3 regions of the Paenibacillus segetis genome follow, and region 1 is predicted to be linked to each of the others. Evidence: riboswitches for the same ligand, from Rfam matches in the RefSeq annotation. Region 1 holds a riboswitch; each other region holds the start of a gene.

Region 1 (11,262 bases):
CATGAAACAGGTGGAGGTTGGGCGACAGCGCCTGGCGGCGAGCTTAGTTGGGGTCTCTATTGGAATGAAGAAGTAGGATACATTAACTCTACCAACATTGGTTACGTTCAGTCCGATACGAACTTCCCACCCGTTGCAGGCAAATCGTATCATGGACGTGGGCCGATTCAATTGAGCTGGAACTACAATTATGGCTTAATTAGCGGAATTATTTATGGAACTAAAGATACCTTGCTTCAACAACCGGAGCTTATTACGAGTGAAGGTAAATTAGGCTTCATGACGGCTATGCTATTCTGGATGACACCACAGCCACCAAAACCATCGGCTCACGATGTCATGGTCGGAAATTGGACGCCTTCAGCAGCAGAAATATCCAAGGGATTAACCCCTCCAGGGTTTGGTGTCACCATCATGATCATCAATGGCAGTTTTGAAGGAAACAAAGACGAAACCGACTATCGAGTCGGCCGCCGCGTTGGTCATTATCGTGATATTACAACAAAAATGGGGGTCAATATTACAGGGGAGAAATTAAACACTCTCGGCATGAGTCCGTTCTAGAAAGAGAAAGGGACAAGGGGCCTGTCCCCTTGTCCCTACTTCTTGTCACTACTTGTTGTTATCCATCATATACATTAATTGCACAAGGCTACCTTCTACTTGATAAGAGATGAACATCATGTAATACCCCTTATCATCATTGGACAGGTCTATGGTGAACTTATCGGGGTTTTGTTCCCATTCACTCATATCATAAACAATCTCTTTAAACGTTTGATTGTGTCTAACCCCTGCTAAATAAGGGATAACTTTATTACCGTCTCTTCCTGTGACTAAGTTTTCTATTTCAATAATAGGTCCTTCTAACGTTCCTCCTACCTCAACGACTTGCGGATCGATCAATAGGTTTTCGAGTTTCTTTAGATCCTTTAATGGAGAGAAGTCCGTAATTTCATTGCCAATGACATCTAACGTCATCAGGTTCTTGGCATACTGCAATCCTTCCAGCGATCTTGCCCTTCTGGATTCACTCGTTAATGTAGTCAACTTCAGCATATCACCAAGCGTAATATCACCCGTAATGCCTAACGTTGTCTTGATAGAATTACTAAGATAGTTGTCTTGCACAGTAATTACCTGTGTTAAGTCAATTGAGGTTAAACCTGCTATTGCTGCTTGTAATGCGGCCAGCGCTGCATCGACTTCTGCTTGTGTCGCTTGCGGGTTCACTAGAACAGCTTCGGCATCAGTTAGGCTCGCAGTGAATGCTGCAACGCTCTCCTCCGTATATCCTTCAAGACTCAGCACTTTAGCATCTACAATCGCTTGTTCCAGAACTCCAGTGAATAGTCTATCCACGTTGGCAAAATGTAGCTTCGAATCTCCCCATGTAGCATGGTCAGACCCGTTGCCATTTCCCCCGTCGGTCACGACTAATTTAAACTCAACCGCTCCGTTAATGTCCACTTCGATGAATTTTTGCGGGTCCCTTGAATTCATGAGTCCACTATCAAACTTCTTGTCTCCATCCACATAAACCTCGAAACTAACAGAACCAACAGTACCGTACATTTGACGATCGACACCCACGTAAGAAGTGAAGTAATCATAGTTCTTATCGCTCAGGTCATACACAATCGTAGAATTCGAATGCGCTCCGATTCCTCGTTCATAAGCAACCTCACGATTATTCTCATCTGTTAAACGTAGCTTATTACTACTAATAGAGATATCTTTGCGAGGAGCCGTATAACTATGAGTTGTAGCCGCCCAATCATAATCCGTCAGATAGCTGTAATCCTCCATGTTCACAACGGCGACCGTACGAGTCTTCGTCACTGTATTGCCATCGCTATCCGTTACACTGTAAGAGATTGTGTACTCACCAGCTCGATTGAAGTTGACTTGATCTGCCCCTGTAACTACCACACTAGAAGTTAAGTCTCCATCCTCGGCATCCATGGCTTCATAATACTCATCGATATGGATGACTTGTCCTACTTTAGTCGATATCGATTTAGGTATCATAAGTACTGGCACACTATTCAATACAAGGAATTTTGCATCTGCAAAATCGGCATGATCAGAAGTATTCCCGTTCCCTGCATTGTCTACGACAAGTTTCAATTGCTGCACATCCGTCACTGGGATTCGAACCATTTTAGCCTCAGTACTATATTTCATCAATCCACTGTTATATACTTCTTGACCATCTGCCAGGATGCTAAACTTCACGCTCGAGTTATTCTGTTCTGGAATATTGCGATCGACACCCACTACCGTTTCAAAATAAGCATAGTTCGTATTAGTAAGGTTATATACGATTTCAGAATTGGCGTGCGTTCCGATCCCCTTTTCAAACTCTTGGTTTACACCATTAACAAGTAACTTGATTGGATTGTTTGTACTCGCTTTATCTTTTCTTACCACATTGTAATCCGTTCTTGCTGATTCCCAGTTCAAGTCACTGAGATATGAACTTGCGCTGTAAACAACGATTTCCCTAGTCTTCGTAACGGTATTTCCATCACTATCCGTCACTTTGAATTCGACTTGATAAGTTCCCGGTTTACCTGAATCGAAACCATTCAAGTTAACTTCAACTTGTCCAATTAAATTACCATCTTCAGCGTCAAATGCTTCTACGTCTTTCAGCACATCAAACTCACTATTTAACTTCAAGAGCGCCATGTCTTCAGGAACCGTTAATGTAGGCAGACTAGCATTATTCGTGAACTTTGCATCTGCCCATACGGTGTGATCCGCCGAATTTCCATTATTATTCGCATCGGTTGTTACCAGCTTAACTTCTCTTGCACCTGTAACAGGGATCTGTACAAATTCATGTTCTGTACTCGAACGGAATACATCACTGCTAAATTTCTGCTCCCCATCGACATAGATTTCAAACGTTGCAGAAGAAGCCGTATTGCTTTTCATCGCTTGATCGATACCGATATAGCTCTTGAAGAAGTCATAACCCTTACCCTCAATGTTATACACAACCTCAGAGTTGGCATGAACACCTAAGCCCTTAGCATACGTCGCAGCTACTCCTTGTCTTACTAACGTGATCGCGCTACCTGCAGGTGCTTTGTCTTTCTTCAATGTGCTCCAACCAACAGTAGCCGATGTAGCATCCAGATCCGAAGCATACACATAATCACTTGTTACGGTTACATGTGTCGTCTTGGTCTCAGTTGTCCCTTCGCTCTTAATTTCATAGACAACTTCATAATTTCCTTTGGTCGTAATATCCACGTTATTTGATTTTACAGCGACATTACTTGAAATATCCTGTCCTTGATAGTTCATCGCCTTAACGTAACTGGTTGGATCAAATGTTTGGTTCAGCTTGAGCGTAACATGCTCTTCAACCGATAGTGCTGGCTTGAACGCCTTAACCTCTACAGGATTTAGGGCATTCAATTTTTTATCATAGCCAATGATCTTATAGGTATAGTTCTGAGCCCCATCGACATTGGTATCTACAAATTGATCCGTACCCGTAAATCCAACTAAGACATTGTTTCGGTAAATCTCATATCCTAGAAAATCTTCCTTGTATGCCTTATCCATATTGAAGTTCAACGTATTCGTTTTAGCCGCAGCATTTGCGCTAATATTGATGTTGATAGTAACATTTTTGTTAGCGATTCCTGTTCCTTCATAATAGACAACCGAATTATTTAGATACCATAACTTGCCCGAAGCTGGATATTTACTTACCTTGACTTTTGTCTCCGAATCCACCGCGAAGCCATGTCTAGCAAAAAAGCTACTCAAATCCTGGCCTAACACTTCGGAAGAGAATTCTACTAAATATTGCTGTCTCGAGCTCTCACCATTAGGAAGGGATACTTTACGATCTCGATATAGACTATTTAGCTCCGCCCAATACCCCGGGTGCGCTAATTCTAATTGCCAGAACGCTCCGAGTCTCGCAAAAAGACCCTGCTGTTCCATGGCTACTTTATTTTCTTCAATAACATATTTATAAATATCCGATTCAAATGGGATGCGCGTATCCATAGAATTACGCTCTACAGACAGCAACATAGGCAACATATTATTGCTGACCTCACCATACTCCCGTTCACCCACAGCCATGCGGTGCCCGATCTCGTGCGATAAGCCCCAGCCTGGATATACCTTGCTGAAATCCTCTAGCATCAGGGGTACGGTTCCGCCTTGAATCCCGGTGTGGTCACCTGCTGCGTACATCGCACCATATGGCTGCATTAATCTAATATTCTCCCGGATAAGCTTGGCATCATGGTTCTCACTGCGGCCATCTAGACCAAAGTAATCAAATAATCTATTGATCCACACATCGTAACCCGATAAGGTATCGAGTGGATTTTGATCATTTGTAATAAACTGATTGTAAGCTGCCGTAGCTGTACCTGTGAAAATAATACGATCGCTCACCATTTCGACAACATCGATCATTTCACGGTCATTAACGTTCGGATGTGCCGCTTTGTCTGCGTCTAGCTTTTGTTTATACGAAGTTAACAAGGCTTTAAATTCTGCCGGATCGGTATCCTTTGTCATCATCGGGAATCGTTCTACACCTTCAAAACGAAGGCGTGGCGCTTTGCCTTGCTCTTCCGGCGTATAAGGATTAACGATATAAATAGGCCCACCTTTCGTTACATCATGGGCGTAAGCATTGTTGGTAGGGGATTCAGGTACCACGATTGTATTTTTCCCAGGACGTAATTGCACGCCCCTTGCCCAACTATTCCAAGAACCTTCTTGTTGTGAGAAAATTAACGAAGGTACTTTAGCGTTAGAATCAACATCCACATAGACGTTGATCGTATCGCCTGGCATGCCCACAAGTCCGGTAGGCTGGTTATTCGTACCCATGTTAAATCTTAAGTTTTGCTGCGCATGCTTTTTCATATCGCCATGTTGTTCAGCCGTAATGATCGTACCTTCGGTTTGCACTTCACCATTTACTACCTTCTTCGCCAAATCCAGTTGATCCTTGAACTGAGGATATAATGGATGCGCTTTGGCAGCTTCCTCTAGCTCATTGATTTTGGCCACACTATTATATTCGGGAACTACTGAACTCATCGTTCCATCGATGAACAGTCCATCGACCGCATCACTTACTTGATCTTGCTTATAAAACCGAAATTCAGCTACAAACGGTCTGTTAATATTGGCTTTTGTGAACTTAAATTTTACTCGCTTAAACTTTGTTGGTTCGAACTTGAATTGCAGAAAATCATTTGTACTAACCGCAGTTCCGCTAGAAACAAGCTTAAATGTGTCTCCTTTACTCGTCTCTGATGCATAGATCTCGAACGCCTCCGGGAATCCTTTCCGATTGTCTCTAGCTAGAAAGGCTACTCTGTCCAGCACTTCAGCATTCGTTAATTCAAATACAACTTCATTCGTGAAGGTATCATCATTGTTTTTATTAGTCTCCCAATGTGTGTTTGGCAGATCATCGAGCATGTATTCTGGTTTCGTGCCCGGGTAGCTTCCGCCATTTGTCGTTACTTTGGATACATTGGAATTCGGCATACGATAGGCTTCGCTATAAGCCGCCTCATATTCCGTGCCATAACTTTTAAGGGTAGAAACCTTTGCTGTAGTTGATGCTATTGGATTGCTTGCTAAAAGTATTTTGGCATTCTCTATTTCTGCTGTAAATTGAGCGTATAGAGGATGTGCCTTCACTTCATTCTCCAAAGTTATTAGTTTGTCTACTGTATTAAACTCTTCACTCACTTGACTATATGTATCATCGGTAAATAAGTAATTTAATTTGTCCGATACGGCATCTTCTTTATAAAAAGCAAATTCAGCCCCACTTGCCCAGTCCTGATTCGCTTTTTTGTAGACAAATTTGATTCGCTTAAACGTTGCCGGCGCAAATTTAATTTCAACTATATCGCCTGTTGAACCTGTATATTCTCCCGTGGATACTAAACTGAAATCATCGCCTGCATCCGTCATCGAGCTGTAAATTTCGAACTCTTGGGCAAATCCCTTGCCTTTGGCACTAGATTGTCTAGCTGCATATACGATTCTATTTAATGTAGTTGATTCATTTAACAGAAATACGACCTCATTCGTAAATGTTGAAGTATTCGGTTTACCTGTCTCCCAGTGCGTATTCATATCGCCATCGATCGCCTTATTTATAGGAGAACCTGAATAGTTACCACCATTATTCGTGATCGATTTAATATTTACATTATTCATTTTAAATACTTCATTATAAGCACTTAAAACGTCCTTCCCATACAAATCAAATGGCTTAACCGTTGCCAAGCTGGCTAGAGTTAAGCTACTTTCCAACACGCTTTTCGTCACATTTGTGTTATGTATTTCACTTGCTGCAACAAACCCCGCCTCACTCGACAAACTAACTAGTAGCGCTGCCGATGTGGCGATTGCAATCATTTTCTTCATACTTTTTCCTCCTGATGAATGATAGTTATGACGAATAACCTAAAACAGGCGCAAAAAAAACTACCCTGAAGAGTAGCCCGATTGCACACAAAGTCTATTAAAAATGAAAACTTCACTTTTAATAAACTTCAAATAACAAAAAGCATAATATACTCTTTGGCAGCTGGCTGACATCGTTACGAAGTTTAATTAACCTTAGTCCCTTTAGCTTTGCGTCCCTACATTTCCATAGGTTTGCCTATTCAATTTTAAGTACATTTCTCACAGTAACATAACCATACATCTCATCGCATGATCAGTTGGTATGATATCGTACTAGGTAATTTAAATTAGTTTTCATGAATTTCAAAACATTTGGCTGTAGGTACTGCTACTTTAGATATAGAAAAATTCTAATATTGCACAAATAATCGCACGTGCCTTATAATCAGAACTTATTACCAAAATCGGAGGCACAAGCTATGTTAACTGCACTATTCCACGGAATAGCATTGGCTCTAGGGTTAATTCTTCCTCTTGGAGCACAAAATGTTTTTGTATTTAACCAAGGAGCATCCCAACCTAATTTTAAGAAAGCCATTCCTGTTATTGTTACAGCATCACTATGTGATACCTTTCTTATTTTATTAGCTATTTTAGGAGTCTCTGTCATCGTATTTGCAATTCCCGCATTACAAACCGCTTTATTTAGCATTGGACTTCTCTTTCTTCTATATATGGGATGGTCGATCTGGAGAAGTAAGCCATCCAAGTTGGAGCAAGATGCTACCCCTTTATCCTCCAAGAAACAAATCCTATTTGCCTTGTCCGTATCTTTATTAAATCCGCACGCCATAATGGATACGATTGGAGTCATTGGCACCAGCTCTCTTAACTATGCCGGAATAGACAAAGTTATATTTGCATGTGCGACAATCCTTGTCTCTTGGCTGTGGTTCTCTAGTATTGCCTTTGCAGGCAAGCTCGTAGGGCAAATAGATACCAACGGAAAAATCATGCTCATCATTAATAAAATTTCCGCGATCATCATTTGGATCGTTGCCGCTTATATTGCCTACAAACTTTTTCAAATGTAATTCAATGCCCCTTGAATCCGTAAATGGATCGACTTAGTTTTTTCTGTTTGTTCATAATAAGTTATACTGAATAACAGTATGATTTTGAGACTTAATAAACTTACTCACTCGGAGGGTTAACCATGAAATATGATTTTGACAAGATCGTTGCCAGAGAGAATACAAATTCATTGAAATGGGATCGGACTGTTCTTACAAATAGACTGGGATTTGATGCTGAAGGAATATTGCCTTTATGGGTTGCAGATATGGATTTTCGCGCTCCTCAGCCTGTCATTGATGCTTTGTTGAAGAGGGTAGAACACGGAATCTTCGGATATAGCTCACCTCTTGACGAGTATTATGATGCACTGATTTGGTGGCAGAAGTCACGACATGATTGGGATATTAAAAAGGAATGGGTTACGATGATGCCAGGAATCGTCCCTGCATTTAACTTCTTTATCAGGGCTCTAACCGATGAGGGCGATCGGATCATTATCCAACCACCCGTATATCCTCCGTTCAGAAGCACCATCGAGACCAATAACAGAATCGTAGCAAACAATCCATTGAAGCTTGTAGACGGCAAATATGTGATGGACTATGTTCAGTTGGAGCAATTAGCTAAAGATCCAAGAACGAAGATGCTGATCCTCTGTAGTCCTCATAACCCCATGGGTATTGTGTGGAGTAGCGAGGAACTTCGGAAGCTAGGAGAAATCTGTAACGCTAACAACGTGATTGTCATCGCCGATGAAATTCATAACGATTTGATTTTGCCGGGGAACAGTCATGTTACCTACGCGCTACTGGGCGAAGAATTCGCCAATAACTCAATTATCTGTACTGCTCCAAGTAAAACCTTCAACTTAGCAGGACTGCAAATTTCAAATATTATCATTCCAAATCAAAGTCTCAAAGAGAAAGTTGATACCGAACTGAAGAAATCCTCCATTATGGAGCCCAATGCCTTTGGCATTGTAGCAACCACTGCCGCTTATACGGAAGAAGGCGCGGATTGGCTGAATCAATTATTGGAGTATCTGGATTCTAATGCGGAGTTCATTCAAACGTTCGTAGCGGAGAACATGCCGAATGTAAAATACAATAAACCTCAGGGTACCTATCTGGCTTGGTTAGATTTCAGAGACACCGCTATCGCTGAGGAATTGGAGACAAAAATATCACAAGAGGCCAAGGTTCTATTGAATAGTGGAGCGATGTTTGGCTTAGAAGGCAAGGGACATATGCGGGTTAACTTCGCATGTCCAAGATCCATTCTAGCTGAAGCATTAGAACGGATCGCTAAATTGTTAGGATAGGGTCAACAAAACAGCCGCAGCGCTTTAGGACGAGCATACCTAAAGTGCTGCGGCTGGACTATTTATTCGCTATTATGATGCAACCCGTTAGCCCCTCATACCAAATAAGTGTCGGAACCAATTCCACACGTCCATCGTAATCGGGATTAATCCATATCCATGCTCACCAATAACCACTACGCCATATGCCCATTTTCCAATCGCCACTGCACCTGCGGCAATCTTTCCGATAGCAACAGCACCAACAGCCCAGTTGGCAATAGCTACAGCACCTATTGCTACACCTGTACCTGCAATGGCCACTGCACCAACAGACAAACCAAGCCAGCTCATAGCCACAGCGCCCAAGGCCATCCATAAGCCCAGTGTCAACGCCCCTACAGATAACAGTCCTACGCTAACAGCACCGACAGAAATTAGCCCAATTGCGATATCACCAATAGCAATCAAACCCACCGCTGTTTTCCAACGAGAACTGCTCCCCATCCTATTCCCTTGATCTGAGTATCTCCCTAGATTACTACGAATACAAACGATTGGAAGTGCGGGCGACGGCCATTGATAATCGATTTCTTGCCCCTCCCACCCTTTGGAAGTTGCCCAGCGTGTTATATATTGATGCCATCTCATATCCATCCCGTCCCCTCATTCATCTGTGTTCATTGTACTATCTCCCGAAACATCTGAAATCAGACTCTAACCGGACATCATCTCAGCCCTTGGACCGAGATTCATATTCACACATTTAGTCATAAGAGAAAGCGGACCAGCTCTGCTTTCTTTTTTTTGCGCCAGCACTAGACCCTGTATTCGTAACTATGGTAAGTTCTCTGTAACGTAAATGACTATCGCACGGCAAGTATAAAATCTAGGAGGTAACGATAACCTGATGATCAAAAAAACGCTCAAATGGCTAGCTTGGATCGTGGTGTCCGTAGTCGCTGTGTTTGCCATTTTACTCATCTATATTACTGTGGCTGATTATAAGCCACCAGCTCAAGTAGAGCTTCAAGCGAGCAACAACAGCAGCCTTTCGCTTAAACAAGGTAAACCGTTCACCATCACTACGTTTAATATCGGCTATGCCGGACTCGACCAAGGACAAGATTTCTTCATGGATGGTGGAACGATGTCGAGGTCCCGTAGTAAAGAACAAACCGAGACTAATCTGAATGCCATCGTCGATTTTCTGAGTGGAACCCGTTCCAATCTGTATATGTTACAGGAAGTAGATGAGAACTCATCACGTAGCAACCATATTAACGAAGTTAAGAAAATCAGTGACAGCCTGCAGGAATATAGCAACACATTTGCTTATAATTATAAGGTTCCTTGGGTACCCATTCCGCTAACTCATCCGATGGGCGGCGTGAAAAGTGGTTTACTGACATTATCAACGTTCAACAGCACGTCGCAAACTCGTTTCGACCTACCGGGTAAGGAAAGTTGGCCTGTTCAACAGTTTGAACTGGATCGTGCCTTTATCGAGAGTCGCTTCCCAGTAGATAACGGTAAGGAGTTGGTACTGGTCAACCTACATTTGTCGGCATTCGACAAGGGCGGTACGATCCGCAAACAACAGCTTGAATTCCTAGCGAACTATATCAACCAAGAGATGAAGAAAGATAACTATCTCATTATTGGTGGGGATTGGAACCATGCCCTTCCAGGGACGGACCCTAGTAAGTTCGCCACGCAACAGGAATGGCCAGAATGGCTTCAACCATTCCCCGACTCCTTTGGACCAAGTGATTTCAAGTGGGCCGTTGACCCGAATACCCCTTCCGTCCGTACTCTGGATGTGGCATACCAACAAGGGGTTAATTTCCTCGCTGTCATCGATGGGTTTCTTGTATCGCCAAATGTTGAGATCGTAAATGTTACTGGACATCAACTGAATTTCGCTAATAGTGATCACAACCCTGTAACTGCGAGCTTTACGTTGAAATAGGTATAGACCAAATTGTAGAAACAGCAGGCTTTGGAACAAAAATCTATTTGATTTTGATTAAAATTCTCCATAAAAAGATGGTGACTCATCATCTGCAAGATTTGATACAAGAATCAAGGAGGAAGAAATTTGTCGAAGAAACTATGGTTGATAGCCCTCACTTTAAGTCTTGTTATTGCTACGTTAACTGGATGTAATACATTTGGAGCCAAGCGTGAAGTCGTTGTTGATTCTCTCACTAGTTATGAGCCGAAGCAGGAGCTAGAATTGATTCAAAAGATTCGAAAGACTAGAGATTCCAATATAAAATTATCGGAGCTATATCAGGATATTACCCTTATTGATATTCACAACCATGCCGCAGAAAACCCTAATGCCGTGAATGAATGGACACAAGATGGGATCGACCGGGTTGTATTATTCGGCGATGTATCTGAACCAAGCGCACAAAGAACGGATCAACTCGCCTGGGAGCATTATCGCAATGACC
Region 2 (11,262 bases), on a different contig from region 1:
TATGGCTTGTCCAGTTGGGGCACTACAGGAGCGGGAGCACATACAGGATGTTTGGAAAGCGCTTGCGGATCCGCATAAATACGTCGTTGTTCAGACTGCACCTGCGGTGCGTGTTGCTTTAGGTGAAGAATTTGGCATGCCGATGGGTACCCGAGTGACAGGTAAAATGGTGGCGGCTCTGCGTAGGCTTGGTTTTGACAAGGTGTTTGATACGGATTTTGGTGCGGATTTGACCATTATGGAGGAAGGTACTGAGTTACTTCATCGGGTGGAGACCGGTAAAGGATTACCACTCATGACTTCCTGTTGCCCAGGATGGGTGAAATTCGTCGAGCATTTCTACCCAGATATGCTAGATAACCTCTCAAGCTGTAAATCACCACATGAGATGGAAGGCGCAATGATTAAGAGTTATTTTGCAGAAATGATGGACATTGATCCTGAGCGGATTGTGGTTGTGTCGATTATGCCATGTACCGCGAAAAAGTATGAAGGGGAGCGGACAGAGTTATCCAATGAGGGCATGCAGGATGTTGATTATGTACTGACGACACGGGAAATTGCTCAAATGATTAAAGAAGCTGGCATTGACTTCGCTAATATGCGTGGCGAAACGTTTGATAATCCGTTTGGCGAGTCGTCCGGCGCTGGCGTTATTTTTGGCACAACGGGCGGTGTGGCTGAAGCTGCTTTGCGTACAGTCTTTGAACTCGTTGCAGGTCATGAGCTAGAGACTGTGGAGTATAATGCGGTGCGCGGAATGGAAGGAATTAAGGAAACGGTAGTTGAATTGCCTGGAGGTAAGATCATTCGTACCGCTGTTGTCCATGGACTGGGCAATGCTAGAAAGCTAATGTCGATGATCCAAAAGGGGATTCGCAAATACGAGTTTATTGAAGTTATGGCTTGCGAAGGTGGTTGCATTTGCGGCGGTGGACAACCGATGGTTGATGCTAAGGTGAGGGAAAAAGTTAATGTGAAGGCGGAGCGGGCTAGAGCGATCTATGCTGAGGATGAGGCAGCCACGATCAGAAAGTCGCACAAGAATCCATATATCCAAAAGATTTATCAAGAGTTTCTAGATAAGCCGAATAGTCATAAGAGCCACATCTATCTGCACACCCATTACTTGGTGCGCTCCCGTTATTAGCGAGGGGTTGAGTCCTTCGTACCTGGTATTTATATCGCTAATTATAGGGAGGGATAACCATGAGCACAGCAGCACAGAGGGAGCAGGCTGATTTTATCCGAGATGAAGAGATTGTTGAGTCTCTTGCGTATGGAGCATTTGCAGCCCAGGAACAGGACGTAGTCCGGACGATTCTTGATCAGGCTATGGCCTGCAAAGGGTTAAGTGCGATGGAAGCGGCCGTGCTACTTCATGTTGATGATGATGAGTTGCTTGAGGAAATATTCCATGCTGCGCGCGAGGTGAAGGAGCGCATTTACGGAAATCGGATTGTGTTGTTCGCGCCGTTGTATGTGAGTAATTACTGCGTGAATAATTGTCAGTACTGTGGATACAAACAATCCAATACGAGTATGAGCCGGCGACGTTTAAACAGTGAAGAGTTGATTCAAGAGGTAGAAGTACTACAGAAGCTAGGGCATAAACGGCTCACACTGGAAGCCGGGGAAGATCCTCTGCATTGCTCGACTGATTATCTTATCGAATGTATCGAGACGATCTATTCGGTTAAGGTCGATAATGGCAGTATTCGCCGGATAAATGTCAACATTGCAGCAACAACGGAGGAAGACTATCGCAGATTAGCTGATGTTGGGATCGGTACGTATATTTTATTCCAAGAAACCTATCATAGGCCTACTTACCGTAAGATTCATACGAAAGGCCCCAAGCGTGATTACGATTGGCATACGACAGCCATGGATCGCGCGATGAGGGGAGGTATTGACGATGTTGGGGTAGGTGTTCTTTATGGGCTATATGATCACAAATACGAGACCATAGCCATGTTGCTGCACGCTGAGCATTTGGAGGCTACTTTTGGTTGTGGACCTCATACGGTCTCCGTGCCACGCTTGCGTCCGGCTGCAGGAGTTGATCTGGAGAGCTTCCCTTATCTGGTGAGTGATCAGGAGTTCAAGAAAATCGTAGCCGTACTTCGTCTTGCTATTCCATATGCAGGCATGATCCTATCTACCCGGGAAGATCCGGAGTTCCGAGATCAGGTGATCAAGCTGGGTATCTCCCAGATTAGTGCAGGCTCCTGTACGGGGGTTGGCGGGTATGTGGACACGTATGAGGGCAATGAGAACGCAGATAGATCTCAATTTGAGGTGGGGGACCATCGCTCGCCATTGGAGATTATTAAATCCCTCTGCCGTGATGGATACCTTCCGAGTTATTGCACGGCCTGTTATCGAGAGGGGCGCACCGGGGATCGATTTATGCGCCTAGCTAAGTCAGGGCAAATTCACAATGTTTGTCACCCTAACTCGTTATTAACTTTGCAGGAATATTTGCTTGATTATGGCGACGAGGAAGCTAAGGAAATGGGGAAAACGATTATTCAGGACAATATTAAACGGATTCCAAAGGCGTCGGCTAGGAAGGTCACGATTGACCGGTTGGCGCGAATTGAAGCCGGTGAGCGGGATTTGAGGTTTTAAGTTATGTTTGCACACAGAATATACAACGACCCGGCCGCAAAGGCCGGGTTTTTGGTGTATCAAGCATGATCAATGCATGGGTATACGTTTACCAGCTAGTAGTCCTACTCACTGACTCTTCCCAAGCGTTCAAAGCAGAAGGGAACAATTCAATTGCGCGTGGGAAAACCCCGTGTAAATAAGCGATCAACACCCCATAGTTAACGATGGGAACCCCGGCAATCATCGTTTCGCCAATGCGATGCAGCATGGCTCGACGGTTTAACATACAGGCACCGCAGTGAACAATTAAGGCATAGCGGCTCAGATCATGCGGATAACTATACCCGGTTATGTGCTCAATATGAAGTTGCTTGCCAGTCACCTGGCTTAGCCATCCTGGTATTTTGACGGTGCCAATGTCATCAGACTGCTGATGGTGAGTGCAAGCTTCAGCAATCAATACATGATCGCCATCACGTAAATTATCGATGGTCCGAGCTCCTTTAACCAACTCATTCAAATTGCCCTTATAACGCGCATACAGGATCGAGAATGAGGTGAGCGGAATATCAATAGGGGTATCGGCAGCGACTTGGTGGAAGGCTTGCGAGTCCGTGATAACCAGCCGTGGCTTCTTACCTAGCTGTTTCAGCGTTCTCTTCAATTCATGCTCTTTGGTAACGATAGCAGTGGCATCGCTCTCTAGAATGTCGCGGATGGTTTGCTGCTGCGGCAGAATCAGTCTCCCTTTTGGTGCAGCAGAATCAATCGGAACGACCAGTACGACTAAATCTCCAGGGGACACTAGGTCGCCTACAATACGGAATCGCTCGTTATCATGAGGGAGGGTGTTAATGATTGCCTGCTTCAGCTCCGCAGCGCCGTCCCCCTTTGTAGCGCAAAAGGGAATGCTCTTACTATCAAGAATGAATTCAACTTCATTACGGATGCTCTCCACATCTTCCGCGACATCCGTTTTATTGAGAACAATAATGACGGGAATATCTTTTGACCTTAGCTCAGCAAGTAAGTCTACATAAAAATCATCAGCACCCACTGTCGCTTCAACAACCACCAAAGCGAGATCGGTTCGGCTAATTACTTCTCTTGTCTTCTGCTTGCGCAGGTACCCAAGTAGTCCCTCATCATCCAGCCCCGCGGTGTCAATCAGGACGACCGGACCAAGTGGCAGCAACTCCATTGCTTTATATACCGGGTCGGTTGTCGTGCCCTTCACAGGGGAGACTACAGCAATCTCTTGTCCTGTTAGGGCGTTAATTACACTTGATTTACCTACATTACTCCGTCCATAAATTGCGATATGAATCCGATCTCCCCTTGGTGTTGCATTCAGGCTCATAGGTTATTCCCCTCCATCACATAAATGGCATAAATTACATTTAACGTAAAATAAATCTGTTTTTTATGCAGTAAAGAAGATCACTAGTTTTGCCCTATTAAACTAAAAAATATCGCAGCCAAGCGGTTCTAATTGCACTGTTATCCCCATAGTCTATCTGTAAGAAGGAGGGGTACATGCCATGATCGAACAAAGTAAGGGGAAACGCCAGGAGCTACACTTGCTGCAAAGAAAGCTGCTGGAGATTAATGGTGTCCTCAATGTAGAGAGTTTCGACAGCGAGGAGTTTCTGTTACAGACTGAGCTTGGGCATTTAACAATCCGCGGCCAGAATTTGCATATAAAAAATTTGAATTTAGAGCAGGGACAAGTCAGTATCGAAGGCCTGGTTAATTCCCTGTCCTATTTAGATCCCGGTTCCAAGTCATCCGGTAAGGGATTGATGGGCAAGTTATTTCGATGAATCTGCAGACGCAATGGATGACCCTGCTGTGGATGTTATTCTCCGGGGGAATGATGGGAATTGCCTTTGATAGCTATCGTGTGATCTCGGGAGAACTTCGTTTTCCGCGCTGGAGTGTTCATGTCTTGGATTTATTCTATTGGATTGCGGCAGCGTTGTTCGTTTTTCGAAATCTGTACCATAGTAACCAGGGAGAACTACGATTCTATGTATTTTTAGGTCTTTTTATAGGAATTTGGATTTATTTTTTGTTCCTCAGTGTTATAACAGAGCGTTTTGTGGTAATGTTAATGAAGGTGACTAAACGTATTTATGCAGTAATAGTAAGGATAATTCAACTTTTGTTGATAGTTCCGATACGTTGGTTGCTGAAGGTAATCAGAATTCTTCTCAGTTTTGTCTGGATTATGTTAATGTTTATCGGGCGGATTACTATTTTACCGATCTGGAAGCTATTAACATGGATGACTAGTCCTATACGTAAGCGTCTGAGAATTGGTGAAAGACTTCGCTTCATACAACAATGGGCGATTAGAATATGGCAACGCTGGTTCAGCAAGAATTGACGGTATGGAGGTGTCCGGGTGAGCTCAGTTAAGAAAAAGTCTACTAACAAAGGCCAAGCTTCTTCAAGTTCTACCGGGGCACGTAGAAGGCTCCGTTTATGGGCGGGATTTATGATCATATTTCTTGGTTGGGCGGGATACACTTACATAGCTCAATCTGGGGAAATTGAAGCAAAATCTCAGCAACTAGCGGAGAGAGAGACCTCCATGGCCACAAGTAAACAAAGCTTAGACCAGTTAGAATATGAATTAAACCGACTCAAGGATCCTGAATATATTGGGCAAATCGCAATGAAGAAATACGGTCTATACAAACCGGGGGAAATTCCAGTCCGGGTATCAGAGTCTGAGACGGGAAATGATTGACTCTTGGGGATATACGTCTGTTGACCTTGTTTGAGTCATTCGGTATAATCAAATCACCGCAGTCAAGACTGTGAGACCTGGCTGTATATTTTTAAGGGAGGATCATTTTATTTTATGGCAATAGAAGTGGGCACCAAGTTAGAAGGAAAAGTGACAGGCATCACGCATTTCGGAGCATTTGTGGATCTGTCAGGAGGTGTCACGGGTCTCGTTCATATCTCGGAAATCGCCGACAATTATGTTAAAGATGTCAACGATCATCTGAAGATAGGCGACGCGGTTACCGTGAAGGTAATTAATGTCGATAAGGACGGCAAGATCGGGCTATCCATTAAGCAAACCGTAGACAAACCAGTAGAGGCTGCTAGACCGCCTCGTGCACCGAGACCTGATCGACCGTCAGGCGGAAGAGATGGAGACCGTCCAAGTGGTGGCGGCGGTGGTGGAGGATTTAACCGGGATCGGGGAGGACGTTCATTCAAACCCCCAGCTGGTAAAGCTACCTTTGAAGATAAAGTGTCACGCTTCCTCAAGGATAGCGAAGAACGCATTTCTTCACTGAAGAAGAATACGGAAGGCAAACGCGGAGGTCGCGGAGCCAAACGAATGTAATCCCCCAATCATATATTAAACCCACCGTAGGCAATCGTGATTGCCTACGGTTTTTTTGTGTGCTTTTCTTTTATTTCAAATAGATTAGGAGAAACTTTGGACATGTATCGCCGAGCTCATGTTTTTTTTGTCGTCTTCCTTCTTTTGCCGACAGGTTATTACGCATTTCCAGTAATCTCAAGTTGAAACGCTGATGATTCTCTAGCGAAGCGGCACAAATCTGTACGAACATAGGAGCGTATCATGAGATGCAGGTACAGAGTGGGCCTGTGTTCGCCCCGTTTCGTAATCCTCTCTCAATTTGTCGGAAATTTCTTTACTAGTGGTACCGACATCTGACAAACTTTCCATCGCCGCCCTCCTATAATGGGACATACTTACAAAAATTAGAAAAGGCGGTGCGAAAGACGATGGAGAAGAGGAATGTCATCTCATTCCCAGGGATGAAGAAAGCTAAGGAGCCAATCGGTATCACATGGCGGACTAGATGGACAAGCATACCCATCGTAAAGAAGTGGAGCTTGGTCTTTGCGGCAAATAAATGGAACGGATTATTGTTATTCATGGGATTTTTACTTGGTAAAGCAACGATTCTAGGAGAGTTATCTCCTTTTGCTGCGGCTTTCTTCGCTGTCCTTGTGTTTATGCGCCGAGATATTCTCTTCTTGGCCGGTGCCTCGATGATCGCCGGAGCTATATTTGCACCTGTAACTGGTCATCACGTCATTGTCATTGCCGCAGAACTCATCATATTCTATTTGATTTATAAAGGAGTAGCATCATTCGATCGAGCCGATATTTCTTATGCGCCGCTCATGGTGTTTACTTCCACGTTTTTTGTAGGATTAGTTGGAGCCATTATTGGCCCTTCCTTGAGCTGGTATGCCATGACCATGATCGTAATGGATGCTGTATTAAGCTTTGTGCTTACGCTCGTGTTCATTCAGGCGCTGCCTATTCTTACTTACCGCAAAAAAAACTATCAACTTCGGAATGAAGAAATACTTTGCCTCGTTATTCTACTTGCTTCTGTAATGACCGGATCAGTCGGATGGTCGGTGAATGATTTATCTATCGAACATGTGATGTCGAGATATTTAATTCTTATATTTGCGTTAGTTGGCGGAGCGCCACTAGGTGCTTCTGTTGGTGTAGTAACAGGATTGATCCTTAGTTTGGCTGATACATCGGCGCTATATCAAATGAGCTTACTGGCCTTTTCCGGAATGTTGGCCGGAATGCTGCGTGAGGGACGTAAATGGGCAGTGGGCTTCGGAATGCTTCTAGGCTCCTCGATCTTGTCCATTTATCTCACGGGTCCAGCCGATGTCATGTCCTCAACATGGGAAAGTTGTGTTGCCGTTGGGCTGTTTCTTTTGACACCGAAAAGCATGATAAGCGTCATCTCCAAGTATGTACCTGGCACGCAAGATCATATGAATACTCAACATGAGTATGCGAAAAGGGTGCGAGATATTACTGCTGAGAGGGTAACGAAATTCTCGCATGTATTTAAACAGTTATCGCATAGCTTTGGAGTGGTCGCAAGCTCTGGTGAGCTAGCCAAGCGGAATGAAGACATGGATCATTTCATGAACTCCGTAACGGAAGGTGTGTGTGGGAGCTGTTTTCGCCGGAATTCTTGCTGGGAAGGTAAGTTCTATCAAACCTATAAATATATGACCGATATGATGACGTTGGTTGAAGAAAAGCCAGGTTTAAATAAAGAACAGATTCCTCCAAAGTGGAATAAAATTTGCTCCAAAACAGAACAAGTACTTGAAGTGATGAAACGGGAATACGATCTCTATCAACATGATATGCATTGGAAGCGGCAAATATACGATAGTCGCCAGCTTGTGGCAGAGCAGTTGTCCGGTGTCTCTCAGGTCATGGAGGATCTGGCCAAAGAGATTAAGCGGGAAGGTCAGGCGATGTACAAGCAGGAGGAACAGATTAGAGAAGCGCTAGAAAAGATGGGATTATCCATCCATAGTATCGATATTGTAAATCTAGATCATGGGAATGTGGAGATTGAAATTGTCCACGCTTATACTCGTGGGTTCGACGAGTGCCGGAAGATTATTGCTCCACTACTATCGGATATTCTTGTTGAACATATTGCCGTCATAAGTGAGTCTTCTTTGGGCGGAAGGGAGGGACTTGCTTGTGTGACGTTTGGCTCGGCCAAGACGTATGAGATTACGACAGGAGTAGCGGGTACAGCTAAAGGTGGGGATTTATTGTCCGGTGATAGCTTTAGTGCAATGGAACTTGGAAATGGTACTTATGCGGTAGCCATCAGTGATGGCATGGGTAATGGGGAGCGAGCAAGAATTGAGAGTAGCACGGCACTGAACATTCTTGAACAATTGCTGCAGTCGGGGATGGATGAGACACTTGCCATCAAGTCGGTTAACTCTATTTTAATGTTGCGTTCGCCGGACGAAATTTATGCTACCGTTGACCTGGCGCTAATTGATGAATATTCTGCTCGAACGACGTTTATGAAGATTGGTTCGTCTCCAAGCTTCATCAAACGGGGGCAAGAGGTTATCCCTGTATCGGCTAGCAACTTACCTATCGGAATCATTCAGGATATCGAAATTGATTTGGTAACCTTGCAATTATACCCTGGAGACACGCTGATCATGATGACCGATGGGATTTATGATGCTCCAGGTCATGCGGTAAATAAAGAACTGTGGATCAAACGATTGATCCAAGAAATTCATGAAGAGAATCCGCAGGAGATGGCAGACCGTCTGCTAGATTCTGTGATTCGGTACCAGCAAAATGTTATCTTAGATGATATGACTGTTGTTGTGGTCAAAGTGGATCACTTAAGACCGCAATGGGCAACGCTGAACATTCCAGGGATTAGCACGCTGGAGCGGCCTCGTACCGTAAGTTAGCGTACCAACTCGTGTTAGAAATTTAACATAAGTAGTTCAGATAATATTAAATATGGAATAGTTTGGAACATTGTAGTAATATAGCACTATGTTTCTTTTTCTGGGTAATTATTTCTATTTATTCTCAAATGAATAACTATTACGGCAAAACTACTGAAAAGTAGTGACGCAAAGCTATAGGGACTTCCTACCTACTCATGTAGAAGATGTCAGCCAGTTGCCAAAAAATTGGTGATCTATGGTGTTGCTTACTATGGATCATCTTTTTTTATGCCTTGGAGAGAGAAACGTCATCGTGTTTGAAGAGATTAAGCTTCGGGCGCTGGATTAAAATATAGATCAGCAGAGAGAGCTAAGGAGCAAATGCCTATGAATACCCTACTGTTATCAGAGAAGACGAAAGATTATTGGCTCAATGAGTTTAAACCCCCTTTATCCGGATGGAGTCTGTTCACTGATTATCCCAAACATCTCTCGGTTAGAGAGATACAGCGTTCCACTTATGTATTGGACGTAAGCAGAGAGCAAATGAACGATATTCAAAGACATTTCGATCTGCACATATGGATGCTGACCTGTTATTTTGTTTTCCTTTTTAGAATGAGTGGAGAAGGAGATCAGATTGTTGGAGTAAGCGGAAATGATGGAGAAGTGATACCGCTGCGGATGATCATGGATGGAAATACCTCCTTCCGCAAGATGTATAGGCAGGTATCAGTCAAACTTAAAATGAACCGGAATTCCCGTCTCCCCCTCAATGAAATTGAGTACATAACCCAGTATTCGCCCATCCTAGAAACCATATATGGAGTAGACAATACTTATGCGCACAGTTGCTTGAACTGGCATGTGAACAAAGCTGATGAACAATGGACTTTAGATATTTCGTATCATAAGTACTTGTTCAAAGAGAGCACGATCCGCAAGTTTGCAACCCATTACCAAAGTATTGTTCAAGCCTCATTAGTGGATGACGATATTGCGGTAGCAAGTATTCCGATTCTGACCGAAGAAGATGAGGATGCTTATGATGCGCTTAATGATACAGCTAAAGCGCTGCCTGTAAACTTGGACATTCCTGCTATGCTAAGGGATACGGTCCGTCGTTTTCATGATCGCATTGCTCTATCGTCCGGTCAGCAAAAGCTCACGTATGGCAGGCTGGACGCTTTATCTAATCAAGTGGCACAGATGTTAAGACAGCGTGGTTTATCTAAAGGTGGATTTGTCACTATCTTCATGGAACGGAGTATCGAGGCAGTGATTGCGATACTCGGAGTTCTAAAAGCCGGGGGGGCTTATATCCCGCTTGATCCCGAGCACCCTGATGCTCGAAATGCTTATATTATTTCCGATACAGACAGTTATATTGTAATTACAAAGGAATGCTATACTCCGAGGTTAGTGACGCTGTTGGATGGAAGAGACTTAGACGATGTTGTTTTTTGCTTGGATACAGGGGGACTTGATCTATATCCAGAGGATCCTTGTAGCGTTTCTCTTACAGGTGATGACGTAGCATACGTTCTCTACACCTCTGGTACTACGGGTAAACCGAAGGGCGTCTTAATTCCCCACGTTGGTGTTATTAATCTTGCCGCTGATACGATGAATCATTTGCAGTTGAATGAGCAGGATGTCATTTTGCAGTATTCTACCTTCAGCTTTGGCGCTTCGGTATACGACATATTCAGTTCTCTTTGTAGCGGTTCAAGATTACATTTATTGACGAGTAAAGAGCGTTATTCGGTGGAAATGTTCACCTTGGCGGTTCAGTACACGAGGGCAACGCGGATTGGTATTTTGCCAACGGTGTTTTTTAATCAATTGTCCACTTATCTAAGTGATGAAGATGCGCGGAAGTACGTCAGAGTCAAGAGCTTTGTTATTGGCGGTGAGGTATTAACTGGAGAGGTTGTGCGGGCATTCCAACAGAAACTTCATCACAGTCCGATTATTGTAAATGCTTATGGGTCGACAGAGGCCTCCGTTGTGACGACGACGCATACTATTGATTATATTGTACCTGAATACACCTCGAGCATTTGTATCGGTGAGCCGATTACAAACTACGAGGTACTCATTGTGAACGAACATAACCAGCCTTGTCCGAAGAACGTTATGGGTGAGCTATTGATCCATTCAGTTGGATTAGCTAAGGGGTATCTTAACGAACCGGGGCTGACCGAGAAAGGTTTTGTTATAGATCCAGTTCATCCGCAATCTGGCAGGATATATTATCGTTCCGGTGATTTGGTGCAATTGCAGGATCATGGTATTCAGTATATGGGTCGCAAGGATCTGCAAGTGAAGATCGGGGGATATCGAATTGAGATTGGTGAAATTGAAGACAATCTAGAGAAG
Region 3 (11,262 bases), 260 kb from region 1:
AATGTCGGAAATGTCTGGAGGTAAGTTAAGGATCACAGACCCGCGTACTTTAAGCAATTTATCAATCATCTGATTCGCAACAATATGCCATTGCTTATTTATACGGTAGGGCTTAGTGGTTGAAGAGGTGTGGAACATGATCGGATGATAAGGATTCTGAGGTGGAAGGAAGAAGTTGTTACGTTTATTCAAAAAAAATAAACACTCACCATAAGCCTCAGACTGAGGGGTCTGAAACTGGGTGTTCATGACGGTGCACTGCCATTTCTGACGATTGAATTCTGCCCATCTAGCTAGAGGTGTTTGCTCAATCATTATCTGAATGGAGATCTCCTTTCGTAAAAATAATTCTCTGCCTTAATCTTGCACTATCGCAATTAACTATATTGTATGTCTGAGCTTAGATGGATGATAGCTTCAATAGATTGTTGCTTCAAACGTTCTACTACGACTGATGCTTCTTTGAAGGGCGCATTGGATAACAAAATGCGTAGTTCGCCATCCTGAGTTAAACCGATATAGTCGGTCTCGCGCAAATAGCTCTCTATATTGTACAGTAATTTATCGTCATAAGGAACATAATTTAACAAAGATAGTAGGGTATAGTCCGTATTAAATTTTTTCTTAGCCTGTTCCCTAGAACGAATAACAGCATCGAAGATGTCTGTTTTGAGTACGGGAGTTCCCTCTAAATAATGCTCGCTTTGACTGAGATATAGGCTACGAATATGGCGAGATAAGGAAGAGGTGATGAGTTCATTCTGAATATGTGCTTCATTTAAAGATGAATCATTTCTGGTTACTGGATCTGCTGAACGTGGAGTTACATTATCTGATTGCATAAGCCACTCGTAAGTTTTACGGAGTCCAAGCTCAAGACTGAATTTAGGTTCCCAATTCATGGCACTGCGTAGTTTGCTATTATCCAAAGTCGAGCGGAATATATCGCCAGGCCGAGGACTCATATTAACTACCCCAGGGAGTGGTTGAAGCTTGGATAAAATTTCAATCAAGTCGTTCACGGAACTTTCCGTATTCGTAGAAAGGTTCATGATTCCTGATTGTAAAGAATGATCTAAGGTGGCGGTATAAATAGCGTCGGCAATATCTTCTACATAGATGAAGTCTCTGGTTTGATCCCCGCTACCATAAACCTGTAGTTCCTGTCCGTTACGGAGTCGTTCCATGAAGATAGAGACAACGCCGCCTTCGCCGACTGAGCCTTGGCGTGGGCCATACACATTGGCGAATCGAAAGCATAGGGTATCTAGGTTGTAAAGCTCGCTCCACTTATCGCAATAATATTCACCGAGCAGTTTGTTAATGCCATATGGTGACACAGGACGACAGTGTAAGGTCTCAGACAAAGGGACTTCATCAGTCATCCCATATACAGCAGCTGAAGAGGCAAAGATAAATTTTTTGACTTGGTATTTTGCGGATAGTTGGAGTATATTCGTTAATCCAAGAATGTTGGATTTGGTATCGGCATAGGGGTTTTCCATGGAAGTAACGATATTGATCTGCGCAGCAAGATGGATAACAGCGTCGATTTTATGTTGTTCGAATATGGACTCGCAAGCGGGGCTCTCAACATCAATAATATAGGATGTATGTTGATATTGAATGTTTTTGAGATTTCCGGATGACATGTTATCGATAAGGATCACATCATGACCCTCTTGATAGAACTTTTCCGCAACAAATGAACCGATAAAACCATAGCCACCGGTTATTAAAACTTTCACAATGTCACCTCTAACGAATAAGTTGAGTTAATGTCTATTAGATTCATCATATATGGTAAGGCAAATATTGTAAACCAATTCAAGGAAATTAAAGAAGAAATCTCATATAATAGGGTAATTATCAAAATGGTAATCTATCAGGCATTCAAATTTAACTATAAATGGTCAGTATTGTAATATTGAATTGCCGCTGATATATTTAGTTGTGACCGATTGTCATACCGAGATCTAGCGGGATTGGCGATCCGTCATCGTTAGTTATTTTGGGTGGATCTGAGTTGATTAAATTGATTGGTGGAGGATCAGAGTGTCCAAGAAAGTTTTATTCTGTGCTACAGTGGTATCCCATTTGACTGCATTTCACCAACCTTACTTGCGGTGGTTCAAAGAACAGGGGTGGGAAGTTCATGCTGCGACCCATGGGGAATCATCGGTTCCATACGTAGAGAAACAATTTAACATTTCGATTCAGCGATCTCCTTTTAAGTTGGACAACCTTAGAGCATACATAGAATTGAAAAAAATTATAGACAAGAATGAATACGACATTATTCATTGCCATACACCGATGGGTGGAGTTTTAACACGCCTTGCTGCTCGGAAAGCCCGTCGACGTGGGACAAAAGTCATTTATACGGCACATGGGTTTCATTTTTTTACGGGAGCTTCGTCAATTAACTGGTTAGTCTATTATCCAGTGGAGAAGATGCTTTCTCGATACACAGATTACCTGATTACAATGAATGAAGAGGATTACACTCGGGTCTTACGTCGGCATTTCAAGGCTAAGAATATCACCTTCGTACATGGTGTCGGAATCGATTTCGACAAATTTAGACCGGTATCCGCTGAAGAAAAACGGCAGTTACGGTCGGCATATCAGATTGGTCAGGATAAATTTGTACTGATTTATGCTGCTGAGCTAAGTAAGCGTAAGAATCAGAGTCTGCTGTTCGAGGTGGTACGACAACTGAAGCAACACATTCCAAATCTACAATTATTGCTTGCTGGGCAAGGCGATTTGGAGGAGTACTACAAGAAAATGACACATGAAATGGATCTGACGGATACCGTCACATTTTTGGGCCATCGGAAGGACATGGACAAGATTTATTCTTTAGCCGATATTGCCGTCTCATCCAGTACGCAAGAAGGATTACCAGTTAATATTATGGAAGCTATCGCTTCAGGTCTTCCAGTAGTAGCTACGAACGTAAGAGGTAATCGTGATCTAGTAGAAGAGGGAGTTCATGGATTCTTAATTGGATTGAACGACCAGAATGCATTCGTTAAACGGGTTCTGGAGCTTTACGCTAGTCCCTTGCTGCGTGAAGAAATCGGTAAGCGACGGGATCTGTTAACGGAGAAATATTCCGTATTGAAAGTGTTAAATGAAGTTACTCCTATATATATGGAGGCTGTTTTCAAATCACAAGACAGCTCCATAACAATTAATGAGCGAGGTGGGTTAGGGCTATGAAGACGATTATGACGATTGTTGGTGCACGCCCCCAGTTTGTAAAGGCTGCTCCGGTATCCAGAGAATTAAGGAAACGATATAAGGAAGTCTTGGTGAATACAGGTCAGCACTATGATCATAATATGGCGGGAATCTTTTTTGAGGAGCTTCATATCCCACGTCCCGATTACGATTTAGGTGTCGGTTCTGCGTCTCACGGTAAGCAAACGGGCGATATATTGATCAAAATAGAGCGATTGATTGAGGAAACGAAACCTTCTGCTGTTCTAGTATATGGGGATACCAACTCTACTTTGGCTGGATCTCTAGCGGCGAGTAAGCTTCATATTCCACTGTTTCATATTGAGGCGGGGTTGCGAAGCTATGATAAAGAGATGCCTGAGGAGATTAATAGAATCCTAACTGATCATGTGTCTACTTTGTTGTTTGCCCCTACGGAATCGGCTGTAAGAAATTTACAGGCTGAAAATATCACGAAGGGTGTGCATTTGGTAGGTGATGTCATGTACGATGCTGTACTACATAACTATAATCTTACAGAAGAAAAGTACAAGCTAGATACATTTGGGGTACATCAAGGGAACTACTATCTTAGCACGATACATCGAGCTGGTAACACGGATGACCCTGCGCGATTGCAAGCCATTATTCATTCGCTCTTGGCTCTTAATGAGACAGTATTATTTCCGATTCACCCACGGACTGAGAAAATGTTGAGAGATTTGAAATTGATAGAAAAGGATGCAACCTCGGGTAATATTCGATTTATACCTCCCGTTTCATATTTGGAAATGTTGCTGTTGGAGCGCCATGCTAAAGCCATTATCACGGACTCTGGAGGCGTTCAAAAGGAAGCGTACTTCGCTAAAGTTCCTTGTTTTACATTGCGTAATGAGACGGAGTGGGTTGAGACTGTTGAGAGTGGGTGGAACACATTAGTTGATCCATTAACAATGGACTTGAATGCCATCATTTCTGCCCATCAATGCGGACCCTATATCGACAATTTATACGGTGATGGAAAAGCTTCTGTTAGTATCGTGAAACAAATCTATGATTATTTAGGGTAATTGTATATTTTAGGGTTTATATATAGAAATTTTAAAAAATAGGTTTGCAGATTCATAGATTACATGCTACTATTTATCCATAGATTACTAATTTTATTACACCTGATATGTCGAAATGGCAAACTATGTGAAAGCATAGGACGCAAAACTAGAGGGGCTTCGTGAGAAATCACATGCTAGCCAGTTTCCAAAACGCTCAGGTTCTGTTTTTGAGGAACCTTTGACATGACAAATGTTAATGAGGTTCTTTTTTTCTTTCTACGAAATAATTTTTGAAGCTAGTAATTTCAAATTGAATATGAAAGCTACGAAATGGCAAACCGCATGAAAGTGTGGGACGCAAAACTAAAGGGGCTTCGTGAGAGATCACATGCCAGCCAGTTCCCGAAAGTTTTCAGGATGAAACTGAGAAGATCCTGGAACAGGGATCTTCTTATTTTTTTATCCATATTGAATTTGGAGTGATTGATATGATGAATCGTTATTTTAAGAGAATAGCTGTAATAGCAATTACCATAATGATCAGCATATTTTATAGTACTCCTGGTTATACAGTTCAAGCCTCAGCGGGCTCGAATCAGAATATAATCAATGTGAAGGACCACGGTGCTAAGGGAGATGGACGTAGTGATGATACGGCGGCCATTCAACAAATACTAGATTCTGTAGATGGCAACGGGGCGACGGTATATTTTCCAAAAGGAACTTATATGATTAATCCTTCAAAGACTTTACTAGTTAATAGTTTAACGAAGATACTTGGCGATGGTACAAGCTCGATCATCAAAGCCAACGATAATAACTTTGGCTGGGAACTGATGCGGCTACATGGACATGATATTGAAATCGAAGGTATCGTTCTGGATGGTAATATGGCTGTGAATCGTATATTGGTTATTGACCCGGGCAGCTCAGCAATCAAAGTGAGTAATAGTATCCTTTCAAATGCAACTCATAGCAAAGATTCGCAGAGTGAATATTATACGGGAATTGTGACGGGGGTTATGATATACGGCAACACGGATCGTATTACGATAGACAATACGGAAGTGAGTCATATCTCGGCGGTGAACTTAACAGCGGATAGTCTTATTGCAAGGGGAATATACGTAACGACATCATGGGGATCGAACGAAAAAGTAGGGACTAACGTATCTATTACGAATTCTCATATCCATCATATTGGTCCTGCTGATGATGGTGATGGAATTTATTATGAAGATAGAAATCTTGAGAATGATAAGGCTCAAGACACAAATAGTCTAATTGCTAACAACGTATTTGATAACAATGCGAAACGTGCTATTAAGCTTTATGCACAAGGTATTACGGTTAGAGATAATCGTATCGTTAATTCATATCTGAAGAACAACTATTATTATGCTGGAAATGATAAAGGCAAGCAGGCTCCTGATATGTATGCGGGTATAAGCGTATATGGATCTAACAATACAATCAAGAATAATACGATTGGTGGCGTAGGAAGTTATTATGCTGCAATCGAAGTGAGTTCCTGGCAAACGGTTAATAACGTAAAGATTGACGGTAACCAAATTACAATGGGAGCTAAGAGTTCTACTGTTGGAACTACGGCTATTCGATTAGGGAACACTAAAGACTTTAGTATCGTTAACAATCAAATTGAGAACGCCGATAAAGGGATTTGGACCTGGCAAAATGCTGAGAAGGGATCCATCGTCGGCAATGTGATTCAAGCCACACAAGGCGGTATCGATTTAACAACATATGTGGAGAATTGTACTCAAAAGAATATTGTTCTTCGTAACAATACAATTAAGGGCAAAGCCTTTAACGTTCAATTGGCTAAGACGAACGTCAATGTAGAAGTGATCAGTTAATCTAGCTAGTTTTATAGTAAAGACTCTTTTTCGAGATTAATCGAAAAAGGGTCTTTTTTGTCATATAATTCTAGTGAAATTGGTTATTTTATATAATTAGAGAAATATAATATAAAAAGGAAAAAAGAGGATTCCAAGTATTCTATTTTGTGTTAATATAAGTATGAATTCCAGGTGACTTTTATCCTAGACAATGAAGTGTGGGGAGCTTTTTTGCATAAAATTTTATGCATTGATTCGTTCGGTAACTGGAGTAACTTTAGTTTGAGGTGAATAAACATTTGGAGATCTTTAATCTAGTGCGGGTAATTGGTCGGCATTTTATTGCGTTTGGATTTACGCTTCTATTGTGTGTGGGGGGCGTTTTTTTAGTTAATAGCATGGTTAAACCGCAATATCTGGCAACTGCTAGTCTTGTTGCGACCATTGCTTCGAACGAATCAGGGACGTATAACGAATTTTTGGCAAGCCAAATGTTAACCAAGACTTATGAAGATGCGATACAGAGTCGTTTTATTGCAATCGAAGCACAGAAGAAGTTGGAGACTTCCGAAACCGTCTTTGAACTTCTTAAGCGAGTTACGGTCAGAACAGATCCAGGAACTTTGGTCATTTTGTTATCTGCTACTCATGATAATCCTAAGGATGCCGTAGCAATTGCCAATGCATTCGCTGAATCGTTTATTGAGAAATCAAGGAAAATTGTGCAGAGCGCGAATGTAATTGTGTTGGATTATGCCAACATGGAGGATGCATCCATACCAGTAAGTCCCAAGAAACTATTTAATTTAGCGATAGGAAGCTTTATTGGCCTTTTTGCAGGCCTTAGCGTTGCACTTTTCTTGGAAAAAAGAAGGTCCTTACATAAGAGTTCTCGCAAAGATAAAACGGACAACATTTATAGTTAATATATTGACGAACAAAGCATATATTCTGTGATGGGGTTGAGGGCGATTATGATTCATTTTGCTATTGTGGGCTGCGGTCATATTGCAAATAAGCATATTGAGGCCATTGCTATGACTGAAGGGGCTAAGTTGGCTGCACTTTGTGATACGAATATAGCAAGGCTTTCTGAACTGAAGGAAAGGAATAATGTTCCTGTATTCTCTAACATGACAGATATGCTGGAGCAAGAACTTCCAATCGATGTCGTATGTATTTGTACTCCAAGCGGATTACATACTGGGCTAGCGGTAGAAGCGGCAAATGCAGGTAAGCATCTCGTGATCGAGAAGCCGATGGCATTAACTCTGGATGATGTCGATGCAATAACCCAGGCTGTGCGAAGAAATGGAGTAAAGGCAACAGTTGTTCATCCAAATCGGTATCGCCCAGCTATTCGATATTTGCAGGATGCATTAAGTCGGGATGCGTTCGGCAAGCTTAGCCACGTGAACGTGGCTGTGCGATGGAACCGGGGTCAGGCTTATTATGATCAAGCCTCCTGGAGAGGAACGCATGCGATGGATGGCGGAGTATTGATGAATCAAGCGATTCATAGTTTGGATTTATTAATTTGGTTGTTTGGTCCAGTGGCTGAGATCAAGTCATTTGTAGATACGCGGATTCGTGATATTGAAGCTGAGGACACGGCAGTTGCCGTACTTAGATTTAGTAATGGCATTCTCGGTATTGTTGAGGCTACCACAACCATTTATGAACAAAACTTAGAAGAAACTATTTCTGTTTTTGGTGAGAATGGATATGCAGTTATTGGTGGCAGAACGGCAAATTGGATCAAACAATGGAAGAGTGCCTCCATAACGGAAGAGGAAATTAATCGAGTAATTCAAGAGGTAGATTTAGATCCGTTTGGGGTTTCAGGCCATCAGCGTATTATAGAAAATCTAGTCCATGCGATTCAAGAGGGTATAGAACCTGATATTACGTTAGAAGACGGCCGGGAGGCAGTCAAGTTGGTGGTTGACATCGTCTCGAAGGGCAAAGCGGAGTTGTATTGTTAATAAGATCGGGGGATATCCATGAATAGAGAAGTGTTCAAAACTCATGATCTTAGCGCAGAACTAATGAACAAATTACATAATAAAGCGGCAGTGATTGGGGTTATCGGTCTTGGTTATGTCGGATTACCGTTGGCGGTTGAAAAAGCGAAAGCAGGTTACCATGTCATTGGTTTCGATGTTCAGGAGCAAAAAGTCAACATGGTGAACAGTGGATACAATTACATTGGGGATGTCATCGATGAGGATTTGAGAGGTATGGTCGATAGTGGACTTCTAGAGGCTACTTTAGATTATTCATTTTTAAGTACGGTGGATACGGTGGCCATTTGTGTACCTACACCTCTTGATATTTATCAGCAACCCGACACCAGCTATGTAGAGAAATCAACACAGGAAATTGCAAAATATCTTCATCCTGGCATGCTGATTGTATTGGAGAGTACGACATATCCAGGAACGACAGAAGAGCTAGTTAGACCTATATTGGAATCAACAGGACTCAAATGCGGCGAGGACTTCTTCTTAGCCTATTCTCCGGAACGCATTGATCCAGGGAATAAGTTATTTAACACCAAGAATACACCTAAAGTAGTCGGAGGTGTTACGAAGGCGTGTTCGAAAGTGGCCGAGGAGCTATACAAACAGGTTCTAGATGGAGAGGTGTACGTTGTATCCAGTCCAGCCGTCGCTGAAATGGAGAAGATCTACGAGAATACATTTCGTCATATTAATATAGCACTTGCCAATGAAATGGCCGTTTTATGTAATCGTATGGGTATAAACGTATGGGAAATGATCGATGCGGCGAAGACGAAGCCTTATGGTTTCATGGCATTTTATCCTGGTCCAGGGCTGGGTGGGCATTGTATACCTATTGATCCATTCTACTTAACTTGGAAAGCGAGAGAATATAACTACCATACCCGTTTAATTGAACTTGCCGGAGAAATCAATAATTCCATGCCAGAATTCGTGGTTCAGAAGATTGGTGAGATCCTGAATGAGGATGGGAAACCTATTCGAGGGTCAAAGGTGTATTTACTTGGTGTCGCCTACAAAAAGGATATTGATGATTATCGGGAGTCTCCTGTGCTCAAAATGATTGAATTACTTCAGGAGCGAGGGGCAATCGTTTGGGTTAGCGATCCTCATGTCCCTACGTTCAAATACCGCGGAATAAACTATGAATGTATTGAATTGACAGAAGAACGAGTTGCTGAGGCGGATATAACGGTTATCGCTACTGACCATTCTCAATTTGATTTTGAGATGATAGGCCGCGAATCCAAAAGTTTATTCGATACTCGTAATGCGATGAAGTTTAATACGAAGCCAGAGAGATATCATTTGTTATAGCGGGGAGCGGGAAGCATGACGAATCATTGGGCACATCCTACAGCAATTATTGATGAAGGAGCAAGCATTGGCGAAGGGACGAAGGTGTGGCATTTCAGTCACATTTCTCCGAAAACGATAATTGGGGAACAGTGCAGTCTGGGACAGAATGTATATGTTGCTTCGAATGTCACGATTGGAAATAGTGTGAAAATTCAGAATAATGTCTCGGTATATGAGGGCGTTATTCTAGAGGACTTTGTCTTTTGTGGACCAAGTATGGTATTTACAAATGTTCGTACGCCAAGATCTGCATTCCCACGTAACACAAGTGAAGATTATCGACCTACAGTAGTCAAACGTGGCGCTTCGATTGGAGCCAATGCAACTGTTGTCTGTGGCGTGACGATTGGAGAATGGGCATTTGTGGCAGCGGGGGCGGTAGTGAATAGAGATGTACCTGCTTATTCTCTAGTGGCTGGTGTTCCAGCAAAGGGTATGGGGTGGGTATGTGAATGTGGAAGTACCCTAACCTTCCGTGACCAGAAATCCGTGTGCCATGATTGCGACCGAGAATACGAACGAAATCAAGATATAGTACGTAAAACAAAGGATGTGTAGACGATGACCAAACGTAATGAATCTACCACCATGAGAATTCCTGTACTGGATCTAAGTTATGAAATGAAGGACTTGAAACCACAAATTTTGAACGCAATAGAAGATGTGCTAGATCAAGGTGCATTTATTATGGGACCAAAAGTGAAAGAATTCGAGCGAAATGTTGCCGAGTACTTGGGAGTCCGATATGCCGTCACGCTGAACTCTGGAACAGATGCCTTGGTTATCGCACTTCTTGCTGCAGGCATTGGAGAAGGTGATGAGGTTATCACGACACCATTCACATTTTTTGCTAGTGCTGAAGCGATTAGTCGGATCGGAGCGACTCCGGTATTTGTAGATATTGATCCTCATACATATAACATTAACCCTCAGTTACTGGGATCCGCCATTACTTCGAGAACCAAGGCAATTATTCCAGTCCACTTGTTTGGTCAATCCGCAGATATGGATCCTCTTCTCGCGGTCGCTGCACAACATAACCTCATCGTCGTAGAAGACGTTGCTCAAGCTTTTGGGGGCGAATATAAAGGGCGTAAAGTTGGGACTATTGGAGATATAGGATGTTTTTCATTTTTTCCATCTAAAAACTTAGGTGCCTATGGTGATGGTGGACTTCTAGTCACGAACGACCAAGAGCTAGCAGAAAAGTCAGCGATGCTTCGCACCCACGGATCTAAGAAGAAATATTACAATGAACTGATTGGATTTAACTCACGGCTTGATGAGATTCAGGCGGCGATATTAGGAGTTAAGTTACCACATATTGATCCTTGGAATGAAGGCCGACGTGAGGCTGCTGCACGTTATAGAGAGCTATTGGGGGACGTGGAAGGTATTATTTTGCCTGAGGAAGTGTCTTATTCTAGACATGTATACCATCAATATACCCTGAGAGTATTGAACGGTAGACGGGATGAATTGCAAGCTAAGCTTGAGGAGAATGGTATCAGTTCCATGGTGTATTATCCTGTACCAGTCCATAAACTTCCTGTTTATGAATCTATAAATGCAAGTATGAGTGTAGCCGAAACATTATCGTTTGAGGTACTATCCTTGCCGATTTGGCCGCAAATTGAGGCTTCAACCCAGCAATATATCGCTGGAAAAATAAAAGAAGCACTTCAATAGTTAGGAACGATGATGCTGAAGTATTTAAAAAAATTTACCTTGGATAGCTTC

What was found. A riboswitch is a leader RNA that binds a small molecule or an ion and turns the genes downstream of it on or off. The one in region 1 is predicted to bind cyclic di-GMP.
Region 2: linked by a shared signal. The riboswitch ahead of IEW05_RS24445 (non-ribosomal peptide synthetase family protein) and the one ahead of IEW05_RS17070 (NPCBM/NEW2 domain-containing protein) in region 1 are both predicted to bind cyclic di-GMP.
Region 3: linked by a shared signal. The riboswitch ahead of IEW05_RS18205 (glycosyl hydrolase family 28-related protein) and the one ahead of IEW05_RS17070 (NPCBM/NEW2 domain-containing protein) in region 1 are both predicted to bind cyclic di-GMP.

What each region holds. Positions count from the first base shown of each region.
Region 1 covers NZ_BMFT01000002.1:181,494-192,755, reverse strand. Annotated here, with positions in the region: gene IEW05_RS17075 (glycoside hydrolase family 19 protein) at 1-564, shown strand, start outside; gene IEW05_RS17070 (NPCBM/NEW2 domain-containing protein) at 613-6,441, opposite strand; cyclic di-GMP riboswitch class I at 6,597-6,690, opposite strand; gene IEW05_RS17065 (LysE/ArgO family amino acid transporter) at 6,903-7,517, shown strand; gene IEW05_RS17060 (MalY/PatB family protein) at 7,640-8,821, shown strand; gene IEW05_RS17055 (hypothetical protein) at 8,909-9,451, opposite strand; gene IEW05_RS17050 (endonuclease/exonuclease/phosphatase family protein) at 9,711-10,772, shown strand; gene IEW05_RS17045 (amidohydrolase family protein) at 10,902-11,262, shown strand, end outside.
Region 2 covers NZ_BMFT01000007.1:24,125-35,386, reverse strand. Annotated here, with positions in the region: gene IEW05_RS24490 (NADH-dependent [FeFe] hydrogenase, group A6) at 1-1,150, shown strand, start outside; gene hydG ([FeFe] hydrogenase H-cluster radical SAM maturase HydG) at 1,210-2,634, shown strand; gene hydF ([FeFe] hydrogenase H-cluster maturation GTPase HydF) at 2,723-3,976, opposite strand; gene yabP (sporulation protein YabP) at 4,158-4,439, shown strand; gene yabQ (spore cortex biosynthesis protein YabQ) at 4,436-5,005, shown strand; gene IEW05_RS24465 (FtsB family cell division protein) at 5,024-5,371, shown strand; gene IEW05_RS24460 (S1 domain-containing RNA-binding protein) at 5,486-5,983, shown strand; gene IEW05_RS24455 (hypothetical protein) at 6,185-6,334, opposite strand; gene spoIIE (stage II sporulation protein E) at 6,394-8,898, shown strand; cyclic di-GMP riboswitch class I at 9,032-9,123, shown strand; gene IEW05_RS24445 (non-ribosomal peptide synthetase family protein) at 9,268-11,262, shown strand, end outside.
Region 3 covers NZ_BMFT01000002.1:444,079-455,340, forward strand. Annotated here, with positions in the region: gene IEW05_RS18185 (GNAT family N-acetyltransferase) at 1-315, opposite strand, end outside; gene IEW05_RS18190 (NAD-dependent epimerase/dehydratase family protein) at 378-1,748, opposite strand; gene IEW05_RS18195 (glycosyltransferase family 4 protein) at 2,056-3,228, shown strand; gene wecB (non-hydrolyzing UDP-N-acetylglucosamine 2-epimerase) at 3,225-4,298, shown strand; cyclic di-GMP riboswitch class I at 4,406-4,490, shown strand; cyclic di-GMP riboswitch class I at 4,603-4,687, shown strand; gene IEW05_RS18205 (glycosyl hydrolase family 28-related protein) at 4,769-6,157, shown strand; gene IEW05_RS18210 (YveK family protein) at 6,538-7,065, shown strand; gene IEW05_RS18215 (Gfo/Idh/MocA family protein) at 7,114-8,124, shown strand; gene IEW05_RS18220 (nucleotide sugar dehydrogenase) at 8,143-9,480, shown strand; gene IEW05_RS18225 (acyltransferase) at 9,496-10,080, shown strand; gene IEW05_RS18230 (DegT/DnrJ/EryC1/StrS family aminotransferase) at 10,084-11,211, shown strand; gene IEW05_RS18235 (lipopolysaccharide biosynthesis protein) at 11,221-11,262, shown strand, end outside.